Regions from separate parts of the Zhongshania borealis genome, predicted to be linked through region 3. Evidence: predicted binding sites of a transcription regulator. Region 3 holds the regulator's gene; each other region holds the start of a gene.
The links. The regulator sigma-54, encoded in region 3, starts transcription at its own class of promoters, with help from an activator protein. The targets are predictions, from matches to a motif close to TGGCACANNNNTTGCNNT.

Region 1: the regulator sigma-54 is predicted to act here: its motif matches at 4,603-4,620, upstream of flgA (flagellar basal body P-ring formation chaperone FlgA).
Region 2: the regulator sigma-54 is predicted to act here: its motif matches at 7,823-7,840, upstream of ABD836_RS06275 (flagellar basal body-associated FliL family protein).

What each region holds. Positions count from the first base shown of each region.
Region 1 is NZ_BAABDM010000001.1:133,659-143,726, forward strand. Features, by position in the region: gene eda (bifunctional 4-hydroxy-2-oxoglutarate aldolase/2-dehydro-3-deoxy-phosphogluconate aldolase) at 48-674, shown strand; gene zwf (glucose-6-phosphate dehydrogenase) at 706-2,166, opposite strand; gene ABD836_RS00665 (GNAT family N-acetyltransferase) at 2,392-2,997, shown strand; gene ABD836_RS00670 (flagella synthesis protein FlgN) at 3,013-3,429, opposite strand; gene flgM (flagellar biosynthesis anti-sigma factor FlgM) at 3,431-3,730, opposite strand; gene flgA (flagellar basal body P-ring formation chaperone FlgA) at 3,835-4,563, opposite strand; gene flgB (flagellar basal body rod protein FlgB) at 4,891-5,307, shown strand; gene flgC (flagellar basal body rod protein FlgC) at 5,311-5,712, shown strand; gene ABD836_RS00695 (flagellar hook assembly protein FlgD) at 5,724-6,389, shown strand; gene flgE (flagellar hook protein FlgE) at 6,447-7,664, shown strand; gene ABD836_RS00705 (flagellar basal body rod protein FlgF) at 7,703-8,446, shown strand; gene flgG (flagellar basal-body rod protein FlgG) at 8,460-9,245, shown strand; gene flgH (flagellar basal body L-ring protein FlgH) at 9,272-9,976, shown strand; gene ABD836_RS00720 (flagellar basal body P-ring protein FlgI) at 9,988-10,068, shown strand, end outside.
Region 2 is NZ_BAABDM010000001.1:1,331,000-1,341,067, reverse strand. Features, by position in the region: gene oadA (sodium-extruding oxaloacetate decarboxylase subunit alpha) at 1-1,793, shown strand, start outside; gene roxC (putative rubber dioxygenase RoxC) at 1,875-4,355, opposite strand; gene ABD836_RS06290 (TetR/AcrR family transcriptional regulator) at 4,568-5,224, shown strand; gene ABD836_RS06285 (vWA domain-containing protein) at 5,372-7,036, shown strand; gene ABD836_RS06280 (peptidylprolyl isomerase) at 7,368-7,646, opposite strand; gene ABD836_RS06275 (flagellar basal body-associated FliL family protein) at 7,891-8,361, shown strand; gene ABD836_RS06270 (flagellar motor switch protein FliM) at 8,372-9,319, shown strand; gene fliN (flagellar motor switch protein FliN) at 9,329-9,745, shown strand; gene fliO (flagellar biosynthetic protein FliO) at 9,742-10,068, shown strand, end outside.
Region 3 is NZ_BAABDM010000011.1:56,116-66,183, forward strand. Features, by position in the region: gene murA (UDP-N-acetylglucosamine 1-carboxyvinyltransferase) at 1-206, opposite strand, end outside; gene ABD836_RS17695 (BolA family protein) at 234-467, opposite strand; gene ABD836_RS17700 (MlaC/ttg2D family ABC transporter substrate-binding protein) at 589-1,263, opposite strand; gene ABD836_RS17705 (KpsF/GutQ family sugar-phosphate isomerase) at 1,456-2,430, shown strand; gene ABD836_RS17710 (KdsC family phosphatase) at 2,447-2,968, shown strand; gene lptC (LPS export ABC transporter periplasmic protein LptC) at 2,970-3,536, shown strand; gene lptA (lipopolysaccharide transport periplasmic protein LptA) at 3,523-4,101, shown strand; gene lptB (LPS export ABC transporter ATP-binding protein) at 4,104-4,829, shown strand; gene ABD836_RS17730 (RNA polymerase factor sigma-54) at 4,973-6,469, shown strand; gene hpf (ribosome hibernation-promoting factor, HPF/YfiA family) at 6,551-6,838, shown strand; gene ABD836_RS17740 (PTS sugar transporter subunit IIA) at 6,872-7,321, shown strand; gene rapZ (RNase adapter RapZ) at 7,323-8,180, shown strand; gene ABD836_RS17750 (HPr family phosphocarrier protein) at 8,191-8,460, shown strand; gene mgtE (magnesium transporter) at 8,570-9,928, shown strand; gene yjgA (ribosome biogenesis factor YjgA) at 9,946-10,068, shown strand, end outside.

The sequences.
Region 1 (10,068 bases), on a different contig from region 3:
GCTTGGCGTGTAGAGTAGGTCTTCGTTTGTAGTATAGGAGGCGAGCAATGCACGACGCACTAACGGTCGTTAAGAAAACCGCGCCGGTGATGGCGGTTGCGCAATTTACATCTTTAGATCACGCCAAAGCTTGCGCTGAGCTTTTTGCCGAGGCCGCGGTGCCGGCAGTGGAGATTACCCTGCGTCACCCCGATGCTTGGCAAATGGTGAAACTTTGTAAAGACCTCATGCCCAATGCCTTAATCGGCGTGGGCACGGTACTGAATCGGCGGCAAATGTTACGTGCAGTCGATGAAGCCGATTTTGTTATTAGCCCTGGCTTTTCGCGGGAGCTGTCGATGCTGGCGCACAAAACCCTAACCACTTATATTCCCGGCGTTGCCACCGCGACAGAAATCATGGCAGCAATGGCCGAAGAGCACCGGGTATTTAAAATGTACCCCGCGGCGGCGATTGGCGGCGTTGCGTTATTAAAATCACTGTCTGGGCCATTTCCAGACGCGGTGTTTTGTCCAACCGGCGGTATATCTGAGGCTAACTACCAAGAGTATTTAGCGTTGCCTTGTGTGAGCTGCGTTGGCGGTAGTTGGATTGTGCCGAGCGAAGCGGCCTTGCAAAAAGACCGCGCCGGCTATTTGAGTATGCTGAAGCGTCTTTATCAGCGCGGCACATAATGAACTGCGCTATCTTTGAGAGGCACTGCGTTTATTCATGCCAGCTGCGGCCGTTCTTTTCCGGTAGGGCGAGGGCGGCATTCGGCCCCATAGAGCCTGCTGCATAAGTTTTAGGCTTGATACCCGCTTCTTGCCAGGCGCTAATAATACCGTCTACCCAGGCCCAGCAGGCTTCAACTTCATCGCGGCGCATAAATAGGGTTTGGTCACCTTCTAATACATCCAGTAGCAGGCGTTCATAGGCTTCATGGGCCTGCAATTCATCGTGCAAATCGGCATCCATATTGAGACCGACCTGTTCGAGCTTCAGTTGCCTACTCAGTCCTGGTTTTTTATTGACCTTGTATAAGGTGATGTTTTCTTCGGGTTGCAGGCGAATCACCAGTTTGTTGGGCAAGTCATTGGGGTCGCCTTCAAAAAGACTGAAGGGGTGTTTTTTTAATTCAACCACAATCTCGGAAAAGCGCCGGCTCAGGCGTTTACCGGTACGCAAATAAAAGGGTGTGCCTTCCCAACGCCAGTTGTGCACGTCGGCTTGCAAGGCGACAAAGGTCTCGGTGCTTTCGCTGTCTTCAAAGCCGGTTTCATCAAGGAAGGCGGCAACCGGCGCCGAGTTCACCGCACCTGCGCCATACTGGCCGCGCACGGTTTTGGCTTTCACATTGCTGGCTGTTATTGGCCGCAGAGCTTGCAGCACTTTAACTTTTTCGTCGCGAATGGTGTCGGCGCGAAGATTGGCGGGAGGCTCCATAGCAACTAAGCACAGCAGTTGTAACAGGTGGTTTTGTACCATGTCGCGCAGGGCGCCGGTTTTGGCGTAAAAATCACCGCGTCCCTCAACGCCAATATCTTCGGCCACGGTGATTTGAATATTATCAATATACTGACTGTTCCACAGCGGTCCGAAAAGTGCGTTACCAAAGCGGAGCACCAATAAATTTTGCACAGTTTCTTTACCGAGGTAATGATCTATGCGGAAAATGTTTTTTTCAGGAAAGACCTGCAGTACTTCGTGATTGATGTCCGTGCAGCTCTTTAAATCGTGACCGAGGGGCTTTTCTAAAACGACCCGCGAGTGCTCATTCACAATGCCGATACTGTGTAAATTGCGGCAAATACTATTGTATAGAGTTGACGCGGTGGCTAAATAAAAAACAGTGGTCGCGTCGGCGTGGTCGTGAATCGCCTCGCTCAACTGGTGATAGTCTTTGAGAGTATTTACGTCTAAGCTGACGTAGCTGAGTTTGGCGGCAAACTTATGCCAGTGTTGATCGTCCCAAAAATGCGCGGGCAGAAATTCGCGCATTTTGGTTTTTACCAGCTCGCGGTAGTCTTCGCTACTGCGGTCAGCGCGACCCAATGCAATAATAGAACAGACATTATTTAAAAAGCCTTCGCGCTGTAATTTATACAGTGCGGGCTGCAGTTTACGCAGGGCGAGGTCGCCGGTGCCGCCGAAAATAACAAGTTGTGCAGATTGGCTATTGGTCATTGCTACACTCTTTAATTGTTTATAGCTTAAGTTACGCTGTTTAATAAGTGGCAGGTTGAATACGGCTGGGCTAAAAACTATTGTGCAGAATATCTCGAATTTCAGCATAGTGCTTTTTCATGGTCATGCATACCGCCGATAAGCCGAATCACCCGAGTGCACATATGAAGTATGGTATATAAAGCCAAATTGGCTATGGTGAAATAAAAATTCGAGGGTGAATACATGAGCATAAGAGCGGCGCAGAGTGCTGACAGTGCAGCGGCCACTGCATTGGTGTTTTTGTCTGGACCGGTGGCCTTTGAACATATATTTAATCAGGCGCATGGTCCCCATATTAGCGACTTCTTAGCCACTGAATTTGCCAAAACAGCCACTATGTTCAGCCATCGCCACCACTTTGTATATGAAGATGGCGGGAGGGTGATCGCGACCATCGGCGGATTCGACAAACCAAGTCACGATGCGACCTTTATAGGGAATGCCAAGGCGATATTTAGCCAGTATGGCTGGCGGGGAATTTTAAAAGGCCTGTTATTTGAGCTGCGCTTGGTTAAACCACCTCGCAAAGGTTGTTATTACTTATGTCATATCGTCGTAGACCCAGATTGGCGAGGCAAAGGCATTGCCGCAAAGCTTATTAACTTCATGGCTGCGCGAGCCCAAACATTGGGATATTCGGTACTGAGTTTAGATGTTGCAGAATTGAATGTTGGCGCTTTGCGCTTGTATCAACAGATGGGCTTTAACATTGTGAAGCGTAATAAAACCTATAACGGTGTATTGGATAACCACCTTTATATGGAAAAGTCTTTATTAGCTGAGGGTTAGGGAATGGCTTGGCGTTTACGCTTTGCCAAGGCGTTGGCCGCCAAGAGTGCTATTGGTCTCGCCGCCGGGACTGTAGAGCGGGACCTCATTGTTCGTTGCGCCAAGGATATCTAGTGCGCGTTTGCCGTAGCGGGCTTGGGTGCTAATGCTGGCTCCAGACTGATTGTTCATGTCTTGGCAGCGACTAAGTACGCCTAAGGCTTCTTGCCAAAGCGCTTCGTCTTGAATATTGCCACTGCTGAGCAGCTGACTGCGGCGCAATTCTAGCAATTCAAGGTTTTGCACTAAATCCATTTTTTGCTGCGCGAGTGCTTCCAGGCGCTCTGGCTCTCTGGCCTCTTTTAAAATAAGCGCTTCGTCGGCCAGCAGCGTTTCTAAGCGCAGGGCTTCGCTGTGAATACTTTGTAGTACTTCGCTCAGCTCATCGTTCATATTAGCTGCCTGTTAGGGCTTCCATATTGACTAGCGCGGCCGCCACTTTATTGGCGTCGATATTAAATTCGCCATTGCGAATAGCGGTTTTAATCGCTTCAACCTTTTGGCGGTCTATGCCGTCGCTGCTATTTACCTGATCGCGGGTGCGCTCAAGCAGTGGGGTATCCACTGTTGACGCTTTCGCGGTGCTGGCAGCTGCGGTACTGGCTTCGGCGCCTTCTGATTTGCTGGCACCGGTACGCCCACTGTCTAGCTTGCGGGCCTGACTCAGCGATGAGCCATCGATACGGTCAACCATTGTTACATCCTCTTTAAATAGCGTTCGCCTGTTATATCGGCACTATCTTCTAAAACTTTAGCACGAATTGTCATTTATCCTAAGTAGCATAGAGCACAGTGGTGCTAATTTAGGAGCACTTGGTTATCTGAAGCAACCACGCCCTCTAAACGCTTGCCAGAATTCAGGTTTTTAACCAAAATTCGCTTGCCTAATGCTCCGTCTTGCAGGGCAATTCCCATCATACTGACACTGACCGGGCCGTCGTTGCTGGTCAGCTGAACCCGTTGCCCCTTATTAATAATGCTACTCGCGGAGACCATATTCGGGGTGAGGACTGCGCCTTGGGCAATGCTGCGTCGGCTTTGGTAGCCGCCTTGATCCCCTAATGATTGTAAATAACCGTAACCGAGGGTGGTGATATCACGTTTTCCCCAACTGACATCCCTAGCGGTAATTGTGCTGCCGGGGGCAATCGGATGCTTGGTAACCATGACTTTAGCGAAGGCTTCTACGGTGACCGGTAAATAAATCTTCCAGGGCTTAGCGCCGGCAGTGCAGCGCACGCCGACGGTAGTGCGGCGTTTGATTCGCGCGCCGTTGGACAAAAAGGCCTCGAGCTTTGCTGGGCATCGACTGAGCTGTGTACGGGGGTCAAGATTTTGAACAGTAATCTTGGTGCTCAGCTGCTGCCAAGGGTGGCGAGAAGCAATATAGGCTTCGGCGGTAGCCGCAATTCGACTGTGACTCTCTGATGACGCGGCGCTTGCGCAGCTAAACAGGCAAAGCGCGGCGCCGAGCACAAGGGTGTGGCTCAGAGCGGCTTTTTTGTTTGCGGCGGAAAGTCGACTCATAACAATTGCTCACGTCAAAGATTTGTCGGTAAGCCAATCTCTGCAATGCCTGTGCCAGCCTATAAGTAAATGCGCCGAGGCTAAAACTACATGCTTATGATGGAAAAGCGGATAAGGCCTGCCGGAATTTTGCCGATTAGCGGCAAGGTCTTGCCGTTATTTTGGCGGCTGGGCTGGGATGGGTTGTTAAGGTATTGAAAAACAACAATAAAATTATGTGGCACGGCCTTTGCGTTGATCCATTGCAAACGCGGTGAAAAGCAGAGATTCCTTGCTTAATCCGTTTAACGGCAGCGAAGCGCATAACTTTAGCAACACGGAAAGAAAATGGCGATTAATTTTGATAAAGCCCTAGGCATACACGAGCAAGCACTGTTTTTGCGGCAGAAGCGCAATGAAGTCTTGGCCGCGAATATTGCTAACGCCGATACCCCTGGCTACAAGGCTCAAGATATTGATTTCCGCACGGCCTTATCCAATTCGGCCGCTGCCGGTGACCAGCCGATGCTGTCGCTTAAGGTGACCAACGCCGGCCATCAACGCCGCGCCGATGGCGCCGCCGATGCCTTATCAGCGTCGCTAAAGTTTCGCCAGCCTTACCAGCCATCGCTGGATGGCAACACAGTAGAAACGCATATTGAACAAGCCGAATTTGCCGATAACGCAATGCGTTATCAAGCCACATTACAGTTTTTAGGTAACCGCCTAAGCGGACTTAAATCGATTCTGCAGGGAGGTCGATAAATCATGGCTAATCCATTGGATATTGCCGCGTCAGCGATGAACGCGCAAATGATGCGGCTCAATACCGTGGCTAGCAATATGGCCAACTCTGAATCGGTGGCGGGCAGCGAGGCGGAGGCCTACCGTTCGCGGCAAACTGTGTTCTCGACTGTTTTAGATCAACAGCGCGAAGTGGCGGGGGTGGCGGTATCTGGCGTAGTAGAAAGTAATGCGCCAATTATGAAACGTTATGAGCCTGGTCATCCGCAGGCAGACATCGACGGATATATCTACGGCTCAAACGTAAACACCATGGAAGAGATGGCCAATATGATGTCGGCGTCGCGCTCTTTTCAGAATAACGCCGAAGTTTTCTCAACCACCAAAACCCTGATGCTGCGCACTCTGCAGCTTGGCCAGCAGTAGGAGTCTGAGTAATGGAAATTCGCACACTTGAACAATTGCAGTTACAAAACGCTGCTAGCACCGCAAAAAAAGATGCCTCGTCATTAGATCAAGACGATTTTATGACCTTAATGCTGCAACAGCTTAAATCTCAGGACCCGTTTAAACCAACGGACAACACCGAATTTATTAGCCAAATGGCGCAGCTAACCTCGGTTAGTGGCATCAGCGAGATGAATGAAAATCTCAGTACCCTGACTGGCTCCTTGTATTCCGCTCAGCTTTTGGACTCTTCTGCGTTGATTGGTAAAGACGTTTTGGTGGAGTCGAGCGTTGCATCCCTGCAGAGCAGTGGCAGCGTGCAAGGCCAAGTTAATCTGGCCACCAGTACCACCGCCTTAGATATTGAAATTATGGCGCCCACTGGCGAGGTAATTGCCAAAGTGCCAATGGGTCCGCAAGCGGCAGGCACCACTAATTTTGAATGGAATGGTATCGGTTTGAACGGCGAGCGTTTACCACCAGGCAATTACGAAATCCGAGCGAATTATTTAAATGGCAATAACGTAGAAGCCTTAAGCACCGAAATGCGCAGCCAAGTACTTAGCGTGAGTGTACCGGTAAGCGGCGGTAGTCCGCAGGTTCAGGTGCAGGGCATGGGTAGCGTGAGTCTGTCAGACATTAAAGAGATTAGCTGAGTTGCGATTGCGCTATTCAGACAATGACAAAACTATTTCCTTTGCAGGAGTTATATTATGAGCTTTAGTACCGCACTTAGTGGCTTAAACGCAGCGCAATCGCATTTGGATGTGACTGCTCACAATATTGCCAACGTCAACACCACTGGCTTTAAGGGCTCTAGAACTGCCTTTGCCGATGTTTATGCAACGTCGAATAATGATGTTGCGAAAACAACGCCGGGTTCAGGGGTGCGCGTGAATGCGATTACCCAGCAGTTCTCCCAGGGCAATGTCGACTTTACCGGTAATAATCTTGATTTGGCCGTGAGCGGCGAGGGCTTTTTTACCCTGCAGGGCTCAAGCGGTGTGACCTATACCCGCTCGGGTGCATTTAGCGTCGATGCAGACGGCTATGTAGTGAACAACAGTTTAGAGCGTTTGCAAGTTTTTGAACCAACTGGTAACGGTGATTTCTCGACCGGTTCACTCACTGATCTTCAGCTTGAAGTGAATGAGAATGCTCCTCAGGAAACCTCTCTTGCCGAAATTGGTGTTAATTTGCCCGCGAACGCCACGGCGCCCACTATTACACCGCTCGATCCCAGCATCCCGAGCAGTTATAACCACGCCACCTCGTTAACAGTGTATGACTCATTAGGTACCCAGCATACCGCCACCATGTATTTTGCCAAGGACGCGGTAGCTAACACCTGGAATCAGTCGCTTTATGTTGACGATGTTGCCGTGGGCACAGCCAACACCTTGAGCTTTACCAGTGCCGGTGTCTTGCAAACGCCGGCGAGTGGTCAAATTACGTACCCGGCTTTTGATCCCGGTACTGGCTCTGCCGACATGAACTTGTCATTCGACTTTACCTCTAGCACGCAGTATGGCGCTGACTTCGGTGTGAACAGTCTTCAGCAAGACGGTTTTACCACCGGCCGTTTAACCGGCATTGAGGTCGATTCATCTGGCGTGGTTTCCGCCCGCTATACCAACGGTCAGGCGACGCAGTTGGGTAAAGTCGCTATGGCGATTTTCACTAACCCCAATGGTTTGCAGCAGCAGGGCGATACATCTTGGGCCGAGACGTTTGCCTCTGGTAGCCCACGTATTGGCGAAGGGGGCACATCTAACTTTGGTTTGCTGCAGTCTGGCGCGCTAGAAAGTTCGAACGTTGATCTCACCGAACAATTGGTCGAGATGATAACCGCCCAGCGGAATTTCCAGGCCAACGCCCAGATGATTTCGACCGCTGACCAAGTTACCCAAGCAATTATCAATATCCGTTAATTGAGGGCGGCCTCGGTCGCCATTAATCGGGAGTTTTTATGGACAGATTACTGTATCTCGGCATGACAGCGGCAAAGAATACGCAGCTGGCCCAAACCACCAACGCCAACAATTTGGCGAACGTGAGCACGGCGGGTTTTCGTGGCGATTTTCAGAATGTCTTGTCTCAGCAGGTTGAAGGTCCAGGCATGGCCACGCGTTATAACTCGGTCTATCAGGGCGAAACCTCTGACTTTTCAGTGGGCTCGATTATGGCCACTGGCCGTCAGCTAGACGTTGCCATTCGCGGTGACAAAGGCTGGTTTGTGGTCACCGCCCCAGACGGTAGCGAAGCGTATAGCCGCCGTGGTGATTTTCATATTACCAGCGACGGCATGCTGCTCAATGGCGCCGGTCAGCCGGTAATGGGTGACGGTGGCCCAGTGGCAATACCCGAACACGAAAGCTTGATGATTGGTGAAGACGGAACAGTCTCCATTGTGCCGCTAGGTCAGGGCGCTGAATCGCTGGCAACAGTTGACCGAATTCGCTTGGTCGATGCCGCGCCAAATCAGTTGCAAAAGGGCGAAGACGGTTTGATGCGCATGCGCGACGGTGGCGTTGCGCCAACGTCTGCAGATATACGCATTAGCTCTGGCAATCTAGAAGCATCAAACGTGAATAGCGTCGACGCCATGGTCACTATGATTTCACTGGCGCGACAATTTGAAATGCAAGTCAAGACAATGAGCACTGCCGAAACGGTTGCAGAAACCGGCAGCCGCTTAATGCGCATGGAATAATGAGGAGTTATTTATGAATTCATCACTTTGGGTCGCTAAAACCGGTCTCGATGCCCAACAAACCCGGATGCAAGTCGTAAGTAACAACCTTGCAAACGCAAACACCACTGGTTTTAAACGCGACCGAGCGTCTTTTGAAGACTTGCTCTATCAAAACATGCGTCAAGTCGGCGGCCAAACGTCGCAGCAAACGCGTTCACCCAGCGGTATGCATGTGGGTACCGGTGTGCGGGTTGTGTCTACAGAAAAAATTCATCAGCAAGGTACCTTGAATCAGACCAGTAACTCCTTGGATGTGGCCATTGAAGGCAAGGGTTTCTTTCAGGTGCAAATGCCTGATGGCAGCATTGCCTACACCCGCGACGGCTCATTTCAGCTCGACGATCAGGGCCAGATCGTCACCAATACCGGCAACGTTGTTGACCCCGGAATGACAATTCCTGAGGGCACCTTGAGTGTGACTATTGGCTCAGACGGTGTGGTTAGCGCGGTATTGTCTGGTAGTGCTTCGCCAGTGCAAGTTGGCAGTTTTCAATTGGCCGATTTTATCAATCCATCGGGCTTGCAAGCCCGCGGTGAAAATCTCTATGTGGAGTCTGCCTCTAGTGGCTCGCCACAAACCGGTACGCCAGGCCTGAGTGGACTCGGCAGTATTCAACAGGGCGCCCTTGAAGGTTCAAACGTCAACGTAGTGGAAGAGCTGGTGAATATGATCGAAACCCAGCGCGCCTACGAGATGAACTCTAAGGCCATCGCCACCAGCGACCAAATGATGCAGTACGTGAATAATAATCTGTAATTCGCGATTTTAGCAGGGTAAAGCATATGAACATTCAGCATACATTGAACAGCACCCAGCTTCGCGCCACATTGGCGATGTTAGTGCTCGCGCTAATGTCGGCGTGTTCATCGGCTCCGGCTAAAGATGCGTCCGCTGATTATGAATCTGCTGCGCCACCAGTGGCCGCGGATGACGATAAAAATATGGGCTCTATTTACCGCTCGGGTTACGGCATGACCTTATTTGTTGACCGCCGGGCTCGTCAGGTTGGTGATATTGTCACCGTGACCTTAGAAGAAAAAACCGACGCCAGTAAATCCTCAAGCACCGCGACCGGCAAAGAGAGCAATATCTCTGTGCCCACCGTGACCTTGTTAGGCCGTGGCGTGACCAGTGGCGGCACGCCAATTCTCACTACCGGCGTCTCTTCAGACCAGGATTTTTCTGGGCAGGGCAGTAGTACCCAGAGCAATAGCTTAACCGGTAGCATTACCGTGACCGTGTCTGAAGTGCTGCGCAATGGCAGCTTGCGGGTGCGGGGCGAGAAGTGGGTCACCATCAATCAAGGCGAAGAGTTTATTCGTATCAAGGGCATTATCCGCCCCGAAGACATTGGCGCAGACAATGCCATACCGTCTTATAAAGTGGCCGATGCGCGTATTACCTATAGCGGTAAAGGTGCGCTAGCCGACGCTAATTCCATGGGTTGGTTGGGACGTTTGTTCCAGTCTGTATTGTCACCCTTTTGAGGACGGCTGCAATGTCTTATAAAACAAATTTAGTGTTGCGCAAAATTGCTGCTTTTTGCAGCGTTGCGCTATTGGTCTGGGCGCCATTGGCG
Region 2 (10,068 bases), on a different contig from region 3:
TAATCACTGATGTTGCCTTGCGCGATGGCCACCAATCACTCATCGCCACGCGCATGCGCACTGAAGATATGCTGCCCGTTTGCGCCGAGTTAGATGCGATTGGGTTTTGGTCGCTGGAAGTCTGGGGCGGCGCAACCTTTGACGCCTGTGTGCGGTTTTTGAAGGAGGATCCTTGGGAGCGTTTGCGTAAATTGCGTGAAGCCTTGCCCAACACCAAGCTGCAAATGCTGGTACGCGGTCAGAATCTTTTGGGCTACCGCCACTACGCCGATGATGTTGTGGAGGCGTTTATTAAAAAATCAGCTGAAAACGGCATGGATATTTTCCGCGTTTTTGATGCGATGAACGATGTGCGCAATATTGAAACGGCTGTTGGCGCGGTCAAAAAATCAGGTAAACACGCGCAAGGTACAATCTGCTATACCACCAGCCCTGTGCACACAACGGCCAAATTTGTTCAGCAAGCGCGAGACATGGTGAACATGGGCGTGGATTCTATTGCCATAAAAGATATGGCTGGATTGCTCACGCCCAGTGCGACCTCGGAGCTAATAGCGGCACTTAAACAAGAAGTCAGCGTACCGCTGGCGCTGCACTCTCACATGACCTCCGGCTTAGCTGGATTGTGCCAGCTGAAAGCAGTCGAGGCGGGGATCGATATTATCGATACCGCAATGTCGGCATTCGCGAATGGCACCAGCCATCCTGCTACTGAAACCATGGTTGCGGCGCTTAAAGGCACTGACCGCGACAGCGGTTTAGATTTGCCGGCTCTGCAAAGTATTGCGACTCAGTTGTGGGAAGTGCGCAAAAAATACCACCAGTTCGAAAGCGAATTTACCCGCGAAGATGTGGGCGTGCAGATTAACCAAGTGCCTGGCGGCATGATGTCGAATTTGGCGAATCAGCTAAAAGAGCAGGGTGCCTTACACCGCATTGGCGATGTGTTCGCTGAAATCCCTGCGGTGCGTAAAGACCTTGGGTATCCTCCCTTGGTCACGCCGACCTCGCAAATTGTCGGCACTCAAGCGGTAATGAATATTCTTGCTGACAAGCGTTACACCACGATTACCAATGAGGTGAAACGCTATTTGCAAGGCCATTATGGTGCGGCGCCTGCGGCGGTAGATAAAGATCTTCGAGCTCTGGCCATTGGTAGTGAGGATGTGATTGATGTGCGTCCTGCGGACCTAATATCGCCTGAACTAAAAAAACTACGTGAGGATATTGGTGCTTTAGCCAAGTCAGAGGAAGACGTCCTCACCTTTGCAATGTTCCCAGACCTCGGTCGTACATTCTTATCGGAACGCGAAGCTGGCACGCTAGTACCGGAAGTCTTGGAGCCGATTGGTCAGGGCGGATCACGGCCCGTGACTGAGGGCGGTGCGCCGACAGAGTTTGTCATTGACGTACATGGTGAAAGCTATCAAGTTGCGATTACCGGTGTTGGGGTTAAGGGCACTGGTAAGCGTCATATCTACATGACCTTAGATGGCATGCCAGAAGAAGTGGTGTTCGAAGCACTCAACGAATACAAGGCCGAGGGTGGCGGTAGCCGCAGCTCTGCCAGCAAGCCGGGCCATGTTAGTACTAATATGCCGGGCAATATTGTAGAAGTGCTGGTCGCTGTCGGTGATATTGTTAAGTTGGGTCAGGCAGTGCTAGTGACCGAGGCCATGAAAATGGAGGCCGAGGTACAAGCACCGATAGCAGGTAAAGTTGTCGATATCTTTGTGAAGAAAGGTGATCGTGTAACGCCGGGTGAAGTTCTGATCGAAATTGAAGCGGTCTAGCAAGCAAGGCCACTTAGTTTGAGCTAAACCGAAAAGCCCACTCATTCTTTGAGTGGGCTTTTTTAATTTTAGGGGAAGGTGCTAAAGCGTTTTCAGGTACTCGATAATCGCTTTGCGCTCTGCGTCGTTTAGTGCATCGGTAAAGTTGTGACCGCCATTGCCGTTACCCAAAATACGGCTGTCGTAAATAAGCCGTTTATCGAAGGCATCAGGGCTCGGATCAGGAATGCTGATTAATCCTGCCCAGCTCAGTGTGCTATTCAAATAGCTTTGTGCAAGCTGGGTTAAAGATGGCCCTTTGTCGTCTACCGGGTTGCAGTTGCTTAGGGGATTGCCTGGCATATCTGCGCACACTAGCTCGTCGTGTTGCCAGCCAACGGCGTTGTGGTCGTAAGCGGCCATGCTTTGATCAAAGCCCTTCACTGGGCCGTCTTGCTGTATTTTGCGCTGCCAAATTGCAGGTCGTTTGCTGGAGTCTAGCAACTGCGCCAGGGTTGGCACTGAACCATTGTGGAAGTAGGGCGCCGTGGCCCAAATACCGTATAAGGGCGGCGCTTGATAGCCGATGACGTCCTTCTCCCAACCGCACAGGCCTTGGGGGCGGCTCTCAATGGGCAACAAGTCGTCTAGCGCTTCGCTTAGTGGGTCTTTGTTCTCTGGTGCCACCCAACCCTCGACACCGTCGGTGTATCCCCAGTATGTGGTGTCCCAGCCCTTACGCAGTGTGGGGGTGAGCATGTCGGAGCGGGCACGGTCGGTGTTAATGACGTTCAGGGGCGAGATATGTCCGGCCACACCCTCTAAAACCGGCGATTCTAGGAAGTTAATATCGTTGGCAAATCGCGGTGAATATACGCCGTGGCAGGAGGCGCAGGAGCCATTGCCGCCAAGGGGTTTGGGGCTATCGGCATTGGCTTCTTCTGCCCACAAGTCTTTGTTGTGGAATAAAATGGCGCCTTGCTCTGCGAGGCTAGTATTTACCGCGCCGGGGTATTCTGGCGATTCTAGTGATAGGAAATAGGCTTCTAGATCCTGGTCCCACAATTCGATGCGAGTGCGATAGGGCACACCGTCTTGAGAAAATATTTCATTAAGTTCGCCCGGACCCGCAGCCATAATGATTCGTGTGCTGTCATTCGAAATCCCTGCGTCAAAAAACTTGCGAGGGCGCATGCCCATATTCCACCAAGGCGGTGTGTCTTGGGTGTGGGCAAGGGGGTGCGCTACATCCATTACACCCTGAGCGCTGCCCCCGGTTATGGTTTTTAAGGGGTTTGGGTTTACACCTAGGGAGTCGTAATCGAGCAGTGTGATTAAAAACTCAAAGGCGCCTACCGCATTGTTTTGGCCACGTTGTTTGATACCAATATTAAAGACCGCATTTATATCGAGTGGTGGCAGGGCGTCTTCGGCTAGGGCTAGGCCACTAAAAGGCGAGGCGTCTTTGCCCGACATGAGTACATCGTAATTATTATTGCCGGAGCCGATATTGTTCATACCGATGTGCACGCTTTCGCCTTGGCGTGGGTCGCCAACCTGTCCGCCGTGGCAAAGAAAACAGGCTGCGCTGCCGATGGTGCCAGTCCAATTTCCGTTGGCGTCTTTATTTTGGCGCAGGCCTAAAGGCAATTGGCCGGAGCCGCCATTGCTTTGGTTGGGGTCTTCGCCATTGCGTGGGTAGGGGTTGTCAAAGGGCGCGTAATTCATCCCATAGCGTAGGGTATACAGCTCTTCAAAATTATCGGGCCGGGCGTCTAAACCCCATTTCTGCCAAGTATTATCAAATTCTTCGGCTGAGACTTCGCCTACCGGCAATTCGTCGATTAAAAATTGCAGGCCGCGATCACGGCGGCTTCGGTATTCGCCGCAGGTTTTTGCCTGCTGCTCCTCCGCTGGCAGATTGGCGTGGCAATCCTGCCAATAGGCATTAAAAAATACTACCTTACCTTGATTAACGCCAGGCTGAATTAAGCTGCGGGGATCCGGTGGAAGAATGGCGTCGTCACTTTGATTCTCGCAAAATTCTGACCAGCGATGCGCGGCACGTCGACTGCCGAGCAGAGGTAATTCCTCCGGTACGGCGCCACCGCTTTGCAATACGCAGCTCGATGGATTGGCCCAACAGTTTAATAAACTCGTCATTTCTTGGTAGGCGGTGCTGCCGACAGGCCAATTTTTACCGCCGCTGTGGGCTAGAGATTGATCTGAATTCATGGTTAAAAGGCGATTTGTCGCGACACCTTTATCAAGTGCCTGCCATGCCTCAAAGGTGTTGATGTAATCGCTGTTGCTGCTGCTCGCCAGCATAAATAGTTTGCCGTCGTCAGTGTCGGCGATACCGCCGGGAATATGGCAGTTGCGACAGTAATCCATGCGAACTGAAATTCGTTGAGCAAAAAATGCTTCGGTGCTGGCGAATGTATTGTCCTCGCCATTTTCTATCGGTGGTGTATTAACAGCGCCCTGAGGCTCGCCTGAACTGCCCCCGCCACATGCGGCGAGGCCAGCTGTGATGGCGAGTATGAAAGAGAAACGGCGCAGTGGGTCGCGAATAATGCTCATTTTATAATCCTCAAGATCGGTGCTGCCAGCAAGGGTGCTGATCTCGCCTTGGGTATTGCTCTTATTATTTTTAGACTTGTACGCTGAGAACGCCGCTGATATTTAGCCTTGTTATTGATGTGTGGCCAGCGAGCTCAATTTGCATACTAATGCTAGGATGTGTCATTAACATACTTATGTACGTTTTGACTGTCAAGTGATAGTGTTTAGGCATGAATAGTCCACATACATTGCCATCCGAGGCCCGAGCGCCGCAGCAGCTGCGTGGCAAAGCCCGCTTTGAGAAAATTCTCGCGGAGGCCGAACAGGTATTGCTTGCTAAGGGGATTTCCGGCTTTTCCATCCCAGAGCTTGCCGAGCGACTGGCGTATACTCGAACGAGTATTTACCATTTTTTTCCGACTCCCTACGCGGTATTGAATGAGCTGACGCGACGTTATCTGATAAAACTAGAGGAGCATGTCGAGGCGGCTGTGCAGCAATTAGGGGAGCTGACGTGGCAAGAAATGGTGTACAAAATTACTGAGGCGGTTGCCGATTTTCACAATAGTAAGCCGGTGGGGCGAATGTTGATTCTTGGCGCGATGGCCAGTGATGAAAGCAGCAAGGCGCTAGAACTCACCATTGAGCATTTAGGTGGTCAAGTTGAAACTTTAATGGCGGCGGTGAATGTGCTGTTGCCAGCATCCAATCCGAATGCGCGAGCACTGACGGTTGAGCTTGGTACGGCGTGTTTACGTTTGTCTTATCACTTTCATGGTGTCATCACACCCGAGTACCAGCGGGAATCTGCACGCGCCATGATTTCCTATCTGAATAATTTCGCGAGCCCGGAGTCGACTGCACTGGCCAATATACCGTCTCGCTGAAGCGTTATATTGGAATTTACGTATGAGGGCATTTGTGCTTTCATACGATCTGCGCTTCTTCGAGCGCAAAGTATAAATATGTTGCCAATGATGTTGGTATAGCTTGCTAAGGATTGGCAGCAAAATTAGACAATTTGGAGTGTCGTTATGTATTTCCCGAAGATTTTTGTTGCTTCGGTGCTGAGCTTCTCAGTGCTGAGTATGACTGCGTGTTTTGAAAACAGTAGTAAAAGCAATACCCCGTCAGTAGATGCTGCTATAGCCAGTGAAAAAGCGAAAATGGCCTTGTACGGCGATATTGACGCTGAGAAAACCAAAGAGGTTGGAGATAGCCGGCCCTCATTACTTTTAGATGATGAGGAATTGGACTATGCCGGTTTTGGCATGGTGGTTTCGGAATCGGAGATTGCGGAAACCGCCGTTGCGCGCGCGGAATCTGATTCGTCGAATAATCAAAGCGATGTGGTTGACGACAAAGTGTCCTTGGTTACCAATGTATTGGTCGAGGACGGCGCAAGTGTGAATCAGTTGGTAAACCGAAGCATAGAAGGTATTGAGGCCGCCGTTGCGATCGTAGTTTTAGATGTTGAGTATATTTCAGGTGGCCGTAGCAGTGCTGATATCCGTAATGTATTGCTAGCTGAGCTCGGTTCAGACGCGGATATTTCAGTGCTTCCTGTAGGTAGCAACAGCGGAAGAGAGTTCAGGGTGTCCCTTGCTTTTTGGGAAATCGGTCAAAACTTGTACACATGGGTAGGGGTGTACTCGACGAATTTTGCCGATCAGGTCAAAGCGGTTTACGGTGATGTGAATAACGGTACTGCGGTGACATCAATTTCAGCCGTTAACACCTTTGTTTCTGCCAGCCAAACCTTTACGCAGGTAGAAGATCTAAATAATGCGGCGGATATTTTGTGGGTTATTGATAATTCCGGTTCTATGGGGCAGGAGCAAGACAATCTCGGAAATGGAGTAGATCAATTTTTTGACAGTCTTAATAATGCAGGACTTGATTTTCGTTTGGCAGTAACAACGACAGATGGCGGAAATTGTGATGAGTTATTAACCCTGCCAGATGATGCATCGACGAATTTTATCTCGCCGACAACACCGGACGGCAAAAATCAATGGGGTGACGATTACGATGGTATCGCTCGGCCAGGTACATCAGGTAGCGCAACAGAGACAGGTTTCTATTGCGCAGATAAAGTAGATTTGACTGGCTTCGATCGTGAAACGGCACCAAATATCGTGGTTTTCGTCTCGGACGAACCCGAGAATGAGTCTGTAGGTGAGTCTTTACCATCAGGCGTTTACGGTAGTGGATACAGCCCGCGTGATTTCGATACCTATAAACAAATCTTTACTGATAGCGGCGCAACATACTTTTCTATTACAGGACCCTCGAACGTAGTGCGGCCAACCTTCAATGACCCATATCCTAGCTACACGCCAGATTCCACGTGCTCAGGGGAAGGTGGTAGTGCAGATGGTGGCGCGCATTTCAGAGAAATTGCTGCTGTTACGGGCGGGAGCTCATCCTCTATTTGCGCGCCGTCAACTGCGTGGGCAGTGATGTATGACCAGATAATTCAAACAGCGACGGGTTTAGCTAGTAGCTTTAAACTAGATTTTCCGCCCAAACCGGACTCAGTAAGTGTCACTGTAAACGGCGCAGCCGTTACTAGGGATGCAAGTCATAATGATGGATTTGATGTGCTATATGGCAGCGAAGAAGTCTCCATAGTGTTCTATGGGGAGGCTATACCGACGTCTGGTGATAAAATAGTTATTTCCTATGATCATATTTAGTTTTTGGTGTTCTCAATAACAATTAATGGCATGCAGTTTTTGTATGAATAATTGTTGATACGGTTACTTAATAGATTGGCAAATTGCCCTGTACTCAGGAATGAATGCGGGGCTTTTTATTTGTCAGCACTTAGGAGGTGATTTTTAGAAAGGTAGCTATTGTTATCGCGCGATGACAGGGAATTCTGGGGATGCAGTTTAGCAGCTCAAGGAACTCCCAAGTATGCCGTGGCTACTTGGCTAAACAGAAGTTACCTGAGGATAGTGCGAACATACTGTATTGCTCATTGGCGAGATGGGCGCAGAATAACACCCCTCGCCACAGATGCCGTTAGTTGCGGTAAATAGTTTGGATCAAGTGGTAGCCAAACTGGGTTTTGACTGGGCCGTGTACTTCTAAAACGGCTTCTTTAAAAACCACGTCGTCAAAGGGTTTTACCATCTGGCCGGGGCGAAATTCGCCGAGGTCGCCACCCTGTTTGCCCGATGGGCAATCGGAATGCTTTTTCGCCAATTCACCAAAATCTCCGCCTTTCGCGATTTTAGCTTTAAGATCTTTCGCTTCTTGTTCGGTTTTAACTAATATGTGTCGTGCTGAAGCAACTGTCATTAGACTATCTCCTTGATGCATTTCATGAATTATAACAGTAAGTGAGGTGCTAATTGGTGGTCACTGAGTGACACTGGTGGCTAAATTGCGCCTGAATACCGGCAACGGGCTGCCAAAGTTTTGTCATAGGCATTTGTAACTATATTAAGTGTCTGATTTCAAAGTACAATTTTCATTGGCACAAGCCTTGCTTTTGCCTTGATTATAGCTATGTTGTCACTATACGGATTGTTGGAAACAGATTATGAAATCTAAGATTATCTTAATTGTCGGGGTTGTTGTCTTGCTCTTGGCTGCGGTTGGTGGCACTTGGTTCTTTATGAAAAGCTCCGCGCCGGTGCCGATGCCAACGGGCGCCGAAGGTGAAATGATGGCCGCAGCTAGCCCAGCCCTGAAGGCCCCGGAGTATTACAGTTTGTCGCCGTCCTTTGTGGTGAATTTGCAAAACGAGCGTGGAATGCGCTTTTTAATGATTGAGATCGAGTTAATGTCGCGCCGCGACGATACTTTTAACCGCGTTGAACAATACGAACCCCGAATACGAAACGATATATTACTGTTCCTTAGTAAATTGGATCGCGAGGCAATTGCCACGGTAGAGCAGCGTCAGAAAATTCAGGAAGAGGCGATGGCGGTGATTAACGGCGTCTTAATAGCTGAATCTGGTAAAGGCGGCGTTGACGCGGTGTATTTCACCAAATTCGTAGTGCAGTGAGGTTGATGACGTGACCGATGTACTCGATCCGGAAGAACTCGAAGCGCTGATGGCCGGCGAGGAAGAGAACACTGCCGGGAAAGGCAAGTACAACCTTGCTCGCCAAGATTATGCGGTACAGCGCCTTATTCCCGCGCTATCTTTGATTCAGTCGCAATTCGCCGGCGCGACCAGAGATCGAATGCAGGAATTTGTATCGGCCGTGAGTTCAGTACAAACCGATAAAATTTCGGTGATGAAGTTCGAGGAAATGGTCAATACTCTGTCGGCACCCTGCAGTTTATCGGTAGTGCAGGGGTTGCCGATGAGTGCCAGTTTGTATTTGGCGTTTGAGTCCGACTTGGTTTTTCAGTTGGTCGATCGCTATTTTGGTGGCTCTGGAGCAAGTCAGCAGGGTGATCGAGAGGCTTTGTCAGTTTCCGAATTCAGTTTTATGGAAATGCTGAATACCGCCTTGCTTCCCGATATTGCCAGTGCTTGGAAATCAGTCGTTAAAATCCCGCCGACAATTGCCGCCCAATATAATGATCCACGCATGCTCGATAGCATCAGCGAGGCAGACTCCCTTGTAGCGACACGATTTACTGTAACAATCGGTGAGTTTACCGGTGGTCTTTGGTCTATTGTGCCGTGGAGCGCCATTGATGCGGTACGCGACAGTCTGGGAGATCCGGCCAAGAGCAAAGGCAAACCGTCGAGTGATGATTGGCGAGATCGATTGCTGGAGGGACTTGAGTCTGCACCAATTGAATTAGTGGCGGTGTTAGCGCACACCAAGCTTAGCTTGAAAAAAGTCGCGGGGCTTAAGGTTGGAGATATTATCGATTTACCGTCGCCAGATGAATTGATTTTAGAAGTAGACGGCAAACCCTTTATGCGCGGTCGCTTTGGCAGTCATCAAGGCAATTTAGCGGTGAAACTCGAAGGTCCGGTGCCGAAGAAACGGACCCAGCGCTAAGGAGGACGTATGACAGACGACGTCAATGATCAAGAGCCAGCGGCAGCAGCCGCAAGTCAAAACGAGGCGGTAAGCGCCGCAGAGATTAAGGAATTAAATGAACACACTAGCGCGCAGCAAACAAAGCCAGCAGCAGGTAGTAGCACGGGGAGTGGACGCATGAGTAATGATATGAGCCTCGACATGATTATGGATGTCAGCGTTAATGTCGCCGTGGAAGTTGGCCGAACTAAAATGAGTATTCGCGATATTCGCGAGCTTAGCCAGGGCGCCATTATTGAATTAGATCGTGCCGCCGGTACGCCGCTTGATGTGCTGGTGAACGATACACTCGTGGCGCGTGGCGAAATCGTTGTAGTTAAGGATAAATTCGGGATTATGCTTACCGAGGTTGTGGGCCAGGAAGAGCGTGAGCGTCGGGGATGATAGCGTATTTGGCTAAGCGATATTGTGTACTGGCCGGAATTGCTACGGTAGTGGCGTTGCCAGCCTGGAGCGCAGATTTAGCCGAAACCGCTGAACCGCTCGTGGCGGCTAAATCCACTGGTTCAGCGCCTGTACTGCCAGCGTCGACGCCGAGTATGGCAGAACTTGATATAAGTGGTTTACTGGGCAGTTTGCTGTTGGTGGTACTTTGTATTGTCGCGGTAATGTGGTTGCTGCGTAAAAGCCGATTGATCTCTGGGCCGAGTCAGGCCGGTGTCGCTGTTGTTGGTCAAATACCGCTGAGCATGAAAGAAAAACTATTG
Region 3 (10,068 bases):
CGCTCATCGACAATCAACTCAGTACCCATACTGCGCAACAGCGCGATCATGGTAGTGACATCGTGCAAATGTGGCAGATTGCGGATTAGTACCGGCTCGCTAGACAACAAGGTAGCGGCAAGAATCGGCAATGCCGCATTTTTGGAACCAGACACGCGAATCTCTCCGGCCAAAGGGCCGCAGCCGCGTATAAGCAACTTATCCATGCAATCTCCTGGAAAGTCCCGTCAGCCTCAGGCTTGAGCTTCCTCGGGGGTAATAGCTTTAATATTAATAGCGTGCAACGAGCCGTCGCGTATCCAATCGTTGACCGCAGCATAGACCAATTGCTGGCGTTTAACTGCGCGTAAACCGGAAAATGCAGCACTCACAACGCGAACGTCAAAATGACTGCCATCGCCACTGACCGCGACCTCACTCCCTGGAAAATGCTCGGAAAGGCGTTGCTCAATAAGATCTGTTTGCATGACAATCCTGCCTGTATTCATCACTAGCGATATCAAGCGCGGAATTGTACGCAATTGCAGTCCACATGGCGAGGCGAATACCGGTAAAGCGTACTCACCCTGCCACCGAGGCAAAGAATAATTATTTTGCTGCCTGTTCTTCCATCACGGATTGGGGAGCAACTGTCCAGTTGGCAATGACTTTATCAATATCACCATTGTATTGCTTAACCGCAGCATCAAACTGATTTTGATAAATCCGCCCTAAATTTAAGCCTTCGATAACCACGTTACGCAGCTTCCATTTGCCATCTGAACCCTGGCGAACGGTGTACATAACTTGATAGGGCTTAGCGCGCTCACCATAAATATCTTGGCGTACACCCACACTGCCCGACAGGTCTACATCGTCTGCAAGCGGCGAAACTTCGATGCGGTTACCATTAAATCCCAACAAGCCCTGCGCATAGGTATTGATCAGCCCATCTTTAAAGCTATTGGTGAAGCGCATTACCCGATCGCGAAACTGAGCACGCTCTGCATCGGTTTTTAAACTCTCGTAATAGCGGCGACTGCCATACTTGCCCATTATGCCCCGAGCAAAGCTCTGGAAATCGACCACGTCATCCATAATCCTGCGTACTTCAGAGGTAAAGCGCTTAGGGTCCTTATCGATATAACTACGCGCCTCTTCAATAACCTTCACCAGCTCTTGTGTCGTGTCGGCCACAACCTCATAAGGCCCCTTTTCTGCTGCATATGCCGGAGCCAGCATGCCAATCGCCATAAATGCGGCAAGAAAAAATCGCTTGTACATATCGTTTCCTCAATAATTTTTAACCGTTTAAACACGGCACATCACTACCAACTGCAAGCTTCGACCTCGAATTATGGGAATGTCTCCCACATCTAAGGACAGCTAATCCTGTTATTTTGTCACATTGGAAATTATCATAGCTAACATTAGCCCAAGCTTAACAGGCAATTTCAATAATCTAGGTAATCCCGAGTGACCAATAGCACATCATATACTAGCTCTGCTCTGCGCGTTATCGGTATGGAAAGAGATGCCGTAGCCGTTCTCGCCGACCGCATTGACGAAAGTTTTAGCAAAGCCTGCGACATCTTACTAGCATGCAAGGGCCGCGTCGTTGTGACCGGAATGGGGAAATCGGGCCATATCGGCAATAAAATTGCCGCCACCCTTGCCAGCACGGGCACACCGGCCTTTTTTGTGCACCCGGGTGAAGCCAGTCATGGTGACTTGGGAATGATCACTGCGGGAGATGTCGTCATTGCACTGTCGAACTCAGGCACGACTGGTGAGCTAATTACTATCTTGCCGCTACTAAAACTGTTGGCAGTGCCAGTAATAGCGCTAACAGGAAATCCCGACTCCGAACTCGCCACCGCCGCAGACGTCCACTTAAATGTCGGCGTGGCGGAGGAAGCATGCCCCCTTAACCTCGCCCCAACATCCAGCACCACCGTTACTTTGGTAATGGGCGACGCACTGGCCATCGCCTTACTCGAAGCGAGAGGCTTTACCGCCAATGATTTCGCACTATCGCATCCAGGAGGCGCATTGGGCCGGAGACTCATATTAAAAATCGACAGCATAATGCATACAGGCGACAGCATCCCCAAAATCACTTTGGGCAGCGCGCTGAGCGGCGCCCTACTGGAAATGAGCAGTAAAACCTTGGGGATGACAACCGTCGTTGACCAAGATGGCGTGCTAGCCGGCATTTTCACCGATGGCGACTTACGCCGCGCCATAGACCGCGGTATCGATATACACCAATGTCCTATCGATGACATTATGACCCGCAATTGTCGTACCATTAAGCCCGGCATGATGGCTGCCGAAGCGCTGCGTATTATGGAAGACAATAAAATCACGGTACTGGTTGCCGTAAACGACAGCGGCCAACCTGTTGGCGTCATACACACCCACGACCTGCTCAAAGCCGGCGTTGCCTAGGGAAATCACCACAAATATGCACAGCGTGATTGAGAAAGCAAAAACCATCAAACTATTGGCGATGGATGTCGACGGCGTGTTGACCAATGGCAGCCTGTACTTTGGCAATAGCGGCGAAGAAATGAAGGCCTTCAGTATTCTTGACGGGCTCGGCATCAAACTATTGCGTGACGCCGGCATAACGCCAGCTATTATCACCGGCCGCTGCTCTGAATTGGTAAAACGCCGCGCCGGTGAGTTAAAAATTGAATTGATCTATCAGGGCCGCGAAGACAAGCTGGTTGCCCTTGAGGAATTGCGAGCCGACCTCGGCCTCGAAATGAAAGACATTGCCTACGTCGGCGACGACCTTCCGGACTTATCGGCCATACGCCAAGCTGGGCTTGGCATTACCGTTGCCAACGGTCATGAATTTGTTGCCCGCCACGCAGACTGGCAAACCCGCGCTGCCGGCGGCAGTGGCGCTATTCGAGAGGTTTGCGAGCTAATTCTGCAAGCGCAGGGCAAGCTCAATAATGCCTTGGAGCAATACCTCTAAAATGAAACAAATAAAATTCACCGTATTTTCTGTGCTATCGGCCATTACAGCAATGGCCGGCACAGTGGTCTACCTCACCCAGTACAGTGAAAGCGGCAAATTAAGCATTGTCGAGCGCTTTGAGGCAATGCCCGACGCCGACTCCCACTTAAGCCAAGTCGACGGCATTAAGTACAGTCGGGACGGTGAAATTGCCTACAAATGGCGCGCAAGCAGCGCTGAACGACTAATTTCCGACGGCTCAATATCATTGCAAGACCCATTTTATATCGGCAATATCGCTGACCAGCGCCCGTGGACTGCCAGCGCCAAGGCAGGAAAGCTCTCTCAAGACGGCGAACAGCTGACCTTACTCGACACCGTGCTTGTCAAAGATTTAATTCGCCAAGCGCAAATCAGTACCGAATTACTGAGAATAAACTTGGATAGCAGCGAAGTGACTACCGACCAGCCATTAACGCTATCGCTACGCAATGGCAAAACGCGTTCCGTTGGCCTTAAAGCCAGTATGAAAAATGAACGCGTTGAACTCCTCGACCAGGTAAAAGGCCACTATGACCCCATATAATGCCGCGCTAATAGCTAGCTTTCTGTTCGCCATCAGCAGCTCAGCGCTAAGCTTACCCGACGATCGTAAGCAGGCTATTAACCTGAGCTCTGACCGGGCTATTTACGAGAACAACCAAGGTGTTTATGTTGGCAACGTCAGCATGAGCCAAGGTTCACTGAAAATTCGCGCCGACAAACTGACCATCATAGAATCGGATCGTAAAGTTGAAAAAGTCGTTGCGGAGGGCAGCCCCGCCTATTTCGAGCAGCAGCCTCGCGCCGAAGAAGGCGTTGTTATCGCCAGCGCCCAGCGGATTGAATACAGCCTAGCGCAAGAAGAAATTCTTCTTGAAAAAAATGCGTCAATTACTCACCAGGGTTCCAAAATTTCTGGTGACCGCGTGGTTTATAGCGGTCGCAAGCAAATGGTGATCGCCGACGGCGGCACCACCGAAAAAGAAAATCGCGTAAAAATGACGCTGCAACCGCAAGCCATCCCCGACAGCGAACAGCCCGAAAGCAACAAAGCGAATGAGGCTAGTGAGCCGACCCCAGACAATGCCCTCAGCGGAGAATTGCGCTAACCATGCCTGTTTTGCAAGCAAGTAATCTCGCCAAGGCCTATAAGGGTCGCGAAATCATCAAAGATGTCTCTCTCACCATAAGCAGCGGCGAAATTGTAGGCTTGCTAGGTCCAAATGGCGCGGGTAAAACCACCTGTTTTTACATGATTGTGGGCATCGTCAATGCCGACCGCGGCACCATACGTCTCGACGACCGCGACCTTACCAAACTGTCGATTAACGGACGCGCGAAAAATGGCGTGGGCTATCTGCCACAAGAGGCCTCAATATTTCGCAAATTAACCGTCGCCGATAACATCATGGCGATTCTTGAGACCCGTAGCGACCTCAATCGCAAGCAGCGTAAAGAAAAACTTGAGTCGCTACTGCAAGAATTCCACATAACACATATTCGAAGCTCAATGGGAATGGCACTTTCTGGCGGCGAACGACGCCGGGTTGAAATAGCGAGAGCACTGGCCACAGAACCCAGTTTTATCCTATTGGATGAGCCCTTTGCCGGCGTTGACCCGATCTCTGTAAATGACATTCAAAACATCGTTAAACACTTGCAGGCTCGGGGTATTGGCGTACTCATTACTGACCACAATGTTCGCGAAACCCTCGATATATGCGATAAGGCTTATATCGTCGGCGAAGGCCGTATCGTTGCCGAGGGCGACGCCAATACCGTGCTAAATAATCAGATCGTTCGAGACATATACCTCGGTGACAAATTCACCTTATAACGCCGACAACCAACAAATGAATCGGCACAGGTATTGCAGGCAATGATTGTCCCGACTACACTGAGAGAGAGGCATAATTATTGCCGGTAGGGCAAAAACAGCTTGCTCGTGTTACCACTCTCTTGTTGTAGAAGACACTGCCTATGAAACAATCGCTACAGCTCAAAGTCGGTCAAAGCCTGACAATGACACCCCAGCTGCAACAGGCGATTCGCTTATTACAACTTTCCACCCTCGATCTTCAGCAAGAAATTCAATCGGCACTAGATTCTAACCCCCTGCTCGAAATCAGCGACGACAGCGATGATTTTGAAGTGAATACCGAGCCCACCTCTGCCGAACCTAAGAAAGCCGAAAAAAGTAGCGATCAAGAAACCGAGGCCCCCCAGCCTGAGGCAGATACTGAGTGGGCCGAACGCAGCGATATCCCCGACGATTTACCCGTAGATAGCCAGTGGGACGACGTCTATCAGTCCAGCGGCACCAGCAGTGGTTCTGGCAGCGGTTCGGCGTCAGAGGACAGTGATTACAGCAACGATTACCGCAACTCCAGCGCAGATACTCTACAAGACCACTTGCGCTGGCAGTTAAATCTTAGCCGCCTGTCCGATATCGATCGACTGATTGCCGAGGCCATCATCGACGCCATTGACGATAACGGCCGACTCACGGTAAGCGCCGAAGATCTCGTAGACGGTTTTGCCAGTGACGAAATCGAAATCGAAGAATTTAATGCGATTTTACATCTGATCCAGCAGTTTGATCCGCCAGGCGTAGCTGCGCGCGATTTGCAAGAATGCCTGTTAATTCAACTCAAGCAACTACCACCAGACACACCGCTAGTTGAAGAAGCCCGTCTTGTTGTTAGCCAATATATGGCGCAATTGGGTAATCGCGACTATAACCAAATAATGCGCCGCTGCCGTTTGAAGGAAGAACAGCTCCGCGACATTATAAAACTGGTTCAGTCTCTCAACCCAACGCCCGGCGATAGCATTGGTGCCGACGACACCGAATATGTTGTTCCCGATGTGTTTGTTAGCAAAAAAGAAGATCGTTGGCTGGTAGAGCTAAATCCCGACATTGCACCTAAAATTCAAATTAATGCGCACTACGCCGCGCTGGCCAGAAAGAGCAGTAATAGCAGTGACAACGACTATATTCGCGACAATTTGCAAGAAGCGCGCTGGTTTATTAAAAGTCTGCTTAGCCGCAATGAGACTCTAATGAAAGTCGCCACTAAGATTGTCGAATACCAACGCGGCTTCCTAGAGTACGGCGACGAAGCAATGAAACCCTTGGTGTTACACGATATTGCTGAAGCTGTTGGTATGCACGAGTCCACTATTTCCCGCGTAACAACACAAAAATACATGCACACGCCACGCGGTATTTTTGAACTAAAATACTTTTTTTCAAGCCATGTATCTACCGATACCGGCGGCGAATGCTCATCTACGGCCATTCGTGCACTAATCAAAAAACTGGTGGCGGCAGAAAATCCCCGCAAACCCTTAAGCGACAGCAAGATCACCGATTTACTGGGTGAACAGGGCATACAAGTCGCCCGTCGCACCATTGCAAAATATCGAGAATCACTGGTTATTCCGCCCTCTAACGAGCGGAAACGACTGGTATAGTGGCAGTGCCCCTGTTACGGTCATTGTCGTCATACACGCGCCGTGAGGCGCTAGTTATTTTCAGCGATGAAGGAGCAAAATATGCAGATTACTGTTAGTGGTCATCACGTTGACGTCACCCCGTCTCTTCGCGATTACGTCAATACTAAGCTCGGCAAACTTCAACGACATTTTGACAACATCACCAATACCGACGTCACTCTGTCCGTCGAAAAACTGATCCAAAAAGCCGAAGCCACTGTGCACGTTGCCGGCGCCGACTTATTTGCCACTTGTGAATCAGAGGATATGTACGCGGCAATCGACAGTTTGACCGACAAGCTCGATAGACAACTGATAAAGCACAAAGAAAAAACCCTGGGCCGCTAAGGCCCCTGACCTAACCCACTGTTGCAAGAAACCATGATACTCAATTCCATTCTTACCTTAGGACGCACCCATAGCGGTGCGTCTATTACGAGCAAAAAACGACTTCTCGAATTTATTTCGGCAGGCATTAGCGCTGACAACAGTGAATTTGACGCCGATGAATTATTTAATGAATTACTTGCCAGAGAGCGCCTTGGCAGTACTGGCATTGGTCACGGAGTAGCGATCCCGCACTGCCGCAGCAGCCGCTGCACCGCCATCACCGGAATGTTACTCAAACTCGACCAAGCTATCGATTTTGAAGCTATTGACGACCAACCCGTCGACCTCGTATTTGCACTTATCGTTCCCGCAGAAGCGCACGACGAGCACCTCAAAGTGTTGGGCGCACTGGCCACCGCGTTTAATGAAGAAGAATTCCGCAGCGGCCTGCGCAGCGCAAGCTCCGACCAAGCCCTGCTAGACCGAGCTCTGCAAGCTTAGTATGGAACTCATCATTCTCAGCGGCCGCTCTGGATCAGGCAAAAGTACTGCGCTCCACCAACTCGAGGATGAGGGCTTTTACGCGATCGACAATCTTCCCGTGTCGCTGCTTCCAGAGTTGGTTCGTGAGCTTTCCCAAAGCCCACTCAAAGTACACAAGCAAGTTGCCGTCTGTATCGACGCTCGCAATTCCCAAGACGGCCTAGCGCGCTTCAAAGGGCTCTGCGAGCAAGTTCAGCAACATGCTCGCCTACGAATAGTTTTTCTCGATGCCGCAGACGACAAACTCATCAAACGCTTTAGCGAAACACGCCGTCGCCACCCGCTAACAACTGACTCCCTGCCACTGGCCGATGCAATTAAGCTTGAGTCACGGTTACTGGAGCCGATTGTGGTCGAAGCCTCGCTGGCCATCGACAGCAGCGATATGACGGTACACGAGCTGCGCGCCGCTATTCGCGACCGCATTCTTGGCGTTGACGCCAGCCGCCTAGCTGTGCAAATTAAATCCTTCGGCTTTAAACGCGGCCTGCCGATCGATGCAGACCTAGTCTACGACCTACGGATGCTACCTAACCCGCACTGGCAAGAAAATTTGCGCAGCCTTACTGGCAAGGACCAGGCGGTGCAGGAATTCCTTAGTGGCCAAGCCGACGTCCAGCTAATGCGCCGCGACATTTTGCAGTATCTGCAAACTTGGTTACCCAAAATAGAAGCCAGCAACCGCAGCTATTTCACGGTTGCCATTGGTTGCACCGGTGGCCAGCATCGCTCAGTATATATGGCTGAATCCTTGGCTGAGGCAATGCGCAGTAGCTACCCAGACCTCCAAGTTCGCCATCGCGAACTCCAGAACTAGAGGCGACACGATGGTCGAAGCAGAAATCAAAATCATCAACAAACTGGGGTTACACGCCCGCGCTGCGGCCAAGCTCGTTGCTACTACTGGCGCATATAGTTCAAAAATCACGCTTGCTATTGGCGACAAAAGTGTCGACGGAAAAAGTATTATGTCAGTAATGATGCTCGCCGCCAGCAAAGGCAGTGACATTACGGTGCGCTGCGAAGGTAGTGATGAGACGGCAGCCCTCGCTGCAATACAAGACCTGATAAATCAACGCTTTGGCGAAGGAGAGTAATAAAGTTTATTTTACTCGCGATTACTCTGTGGATTGTTGCGCGACGCGCTTTCAAGGATAATTGCCCAGACTTCTTACAAATCCATTACGGCTCAGGCTAGGGATAGGTATGGCCCAGACTGCAGACAAACTACAAACCGAGAGCCAACTCAAAACCCTCAATGACGCTTTGGGTTCCGGCGGATTCCTGCAAATTCGTCGCATGCTAAACGGCCTGCCCCCCGCAGACGCCGCTCACCTCATTGAATCAACGCCACATAAGATCCGTAGTGTCTTGTGGCAGCTTATCGACACTGAAAATGAAGGCGACATCCTTCAACATCTCAATGACGAGGTGCAGAGCCAATTTTTGCGGCAGATGGACGCCGAGGAAGTTGCGGCCATCACCGAAGGCCTCGAAGCCGATGACATCGCCGATATTCTCCAGCAATTGCCTGACCGGGTTATTCGTGAAGTCCTCGAGTCCATGGACCACCAGGACCGCCTTCGCGTAGAACACGTATTGTCCTTCGACGAGGACACTGCCGGCGGCTTGATGAACACCGACACGATCACCGTGCGGCCAAACATCACCCTCGATGTCGCGATGCGTTATTTACGACGCCACGAAAGCCTGCCAGAGATGACGGACAGTTTGATTGTCGTAAACCGCAACGATCAATACATCGGCATACTGTCACTACGTAAGCTATTGGTGTCTGACCCCAGCGTGACGGTGAGGGAAATCATGGACACCGAGGTCGAACCGATCTCTGCGGACATGTCCTCCAAAGAAGTCGCCACCCTCTTCGCCCGTAATGACTGGGTATCAGCACCCGTCGTTGGCGAGAATAGTCTACTACTTGGCCGAATCACTATCGATGACGTCGTTGACGTTATCCGTGAAGAATCTGACCACTCGCTGATGAGCATGGCCGGTTTGGACGAGGACGAAGACACCTTTGCCGCCGTATTCACCACAGCGCCACGACGGGCAATTTGGCTGGGAATCAACTTGCTCACGGCCTTCATTGCCTCAGGGGTTATTAATTTATTTGAAGCCACTATCGAAAAAGTCGTCGCCCTCGCGGTGCTTATGCCTATTGTCGCTAGCATGGGCGGTGTCGCCGGCACCCAAACCTTAACGGTGGTTATTCGCGGTATGGCGCTTGGCCACATCAGTCGAGATAACAGCCGCTGGCTAATTAACCGGGAAATATTAGTAGGCGCAATAAATGGCGCGCTATGGGCCTTAATAGTGGCGGGCGCGACTACTATCTGGTTTGGCGATCCCTTAATGGGCGGTATTATTGCCGCAGCCATGATTATTAATCTCGTCACCGCGGCACTGGCCGGCGCCGTGCTGCCACTCGCGATGAAATCACTGAATATTGACCCCGCCTTGGCCGGCGGTGTGGTACTGACCACCGTCACCGACGTCATCGGGTTTATGTCTTTCCTCGGGTTAGCCACCTATTTTTACGCCTAATAGCAACGGATTTTAATGTGACTGAAGCAACGCCAGAGTCGGAACGCCCTAGTAAAACGGCGGTAAAAAAAGAAATGCAAGCCCTGCAACAAATGGGGGAAAAGCTGGTTAAACTCAGCAACAACGAGCTAGCGAAAATA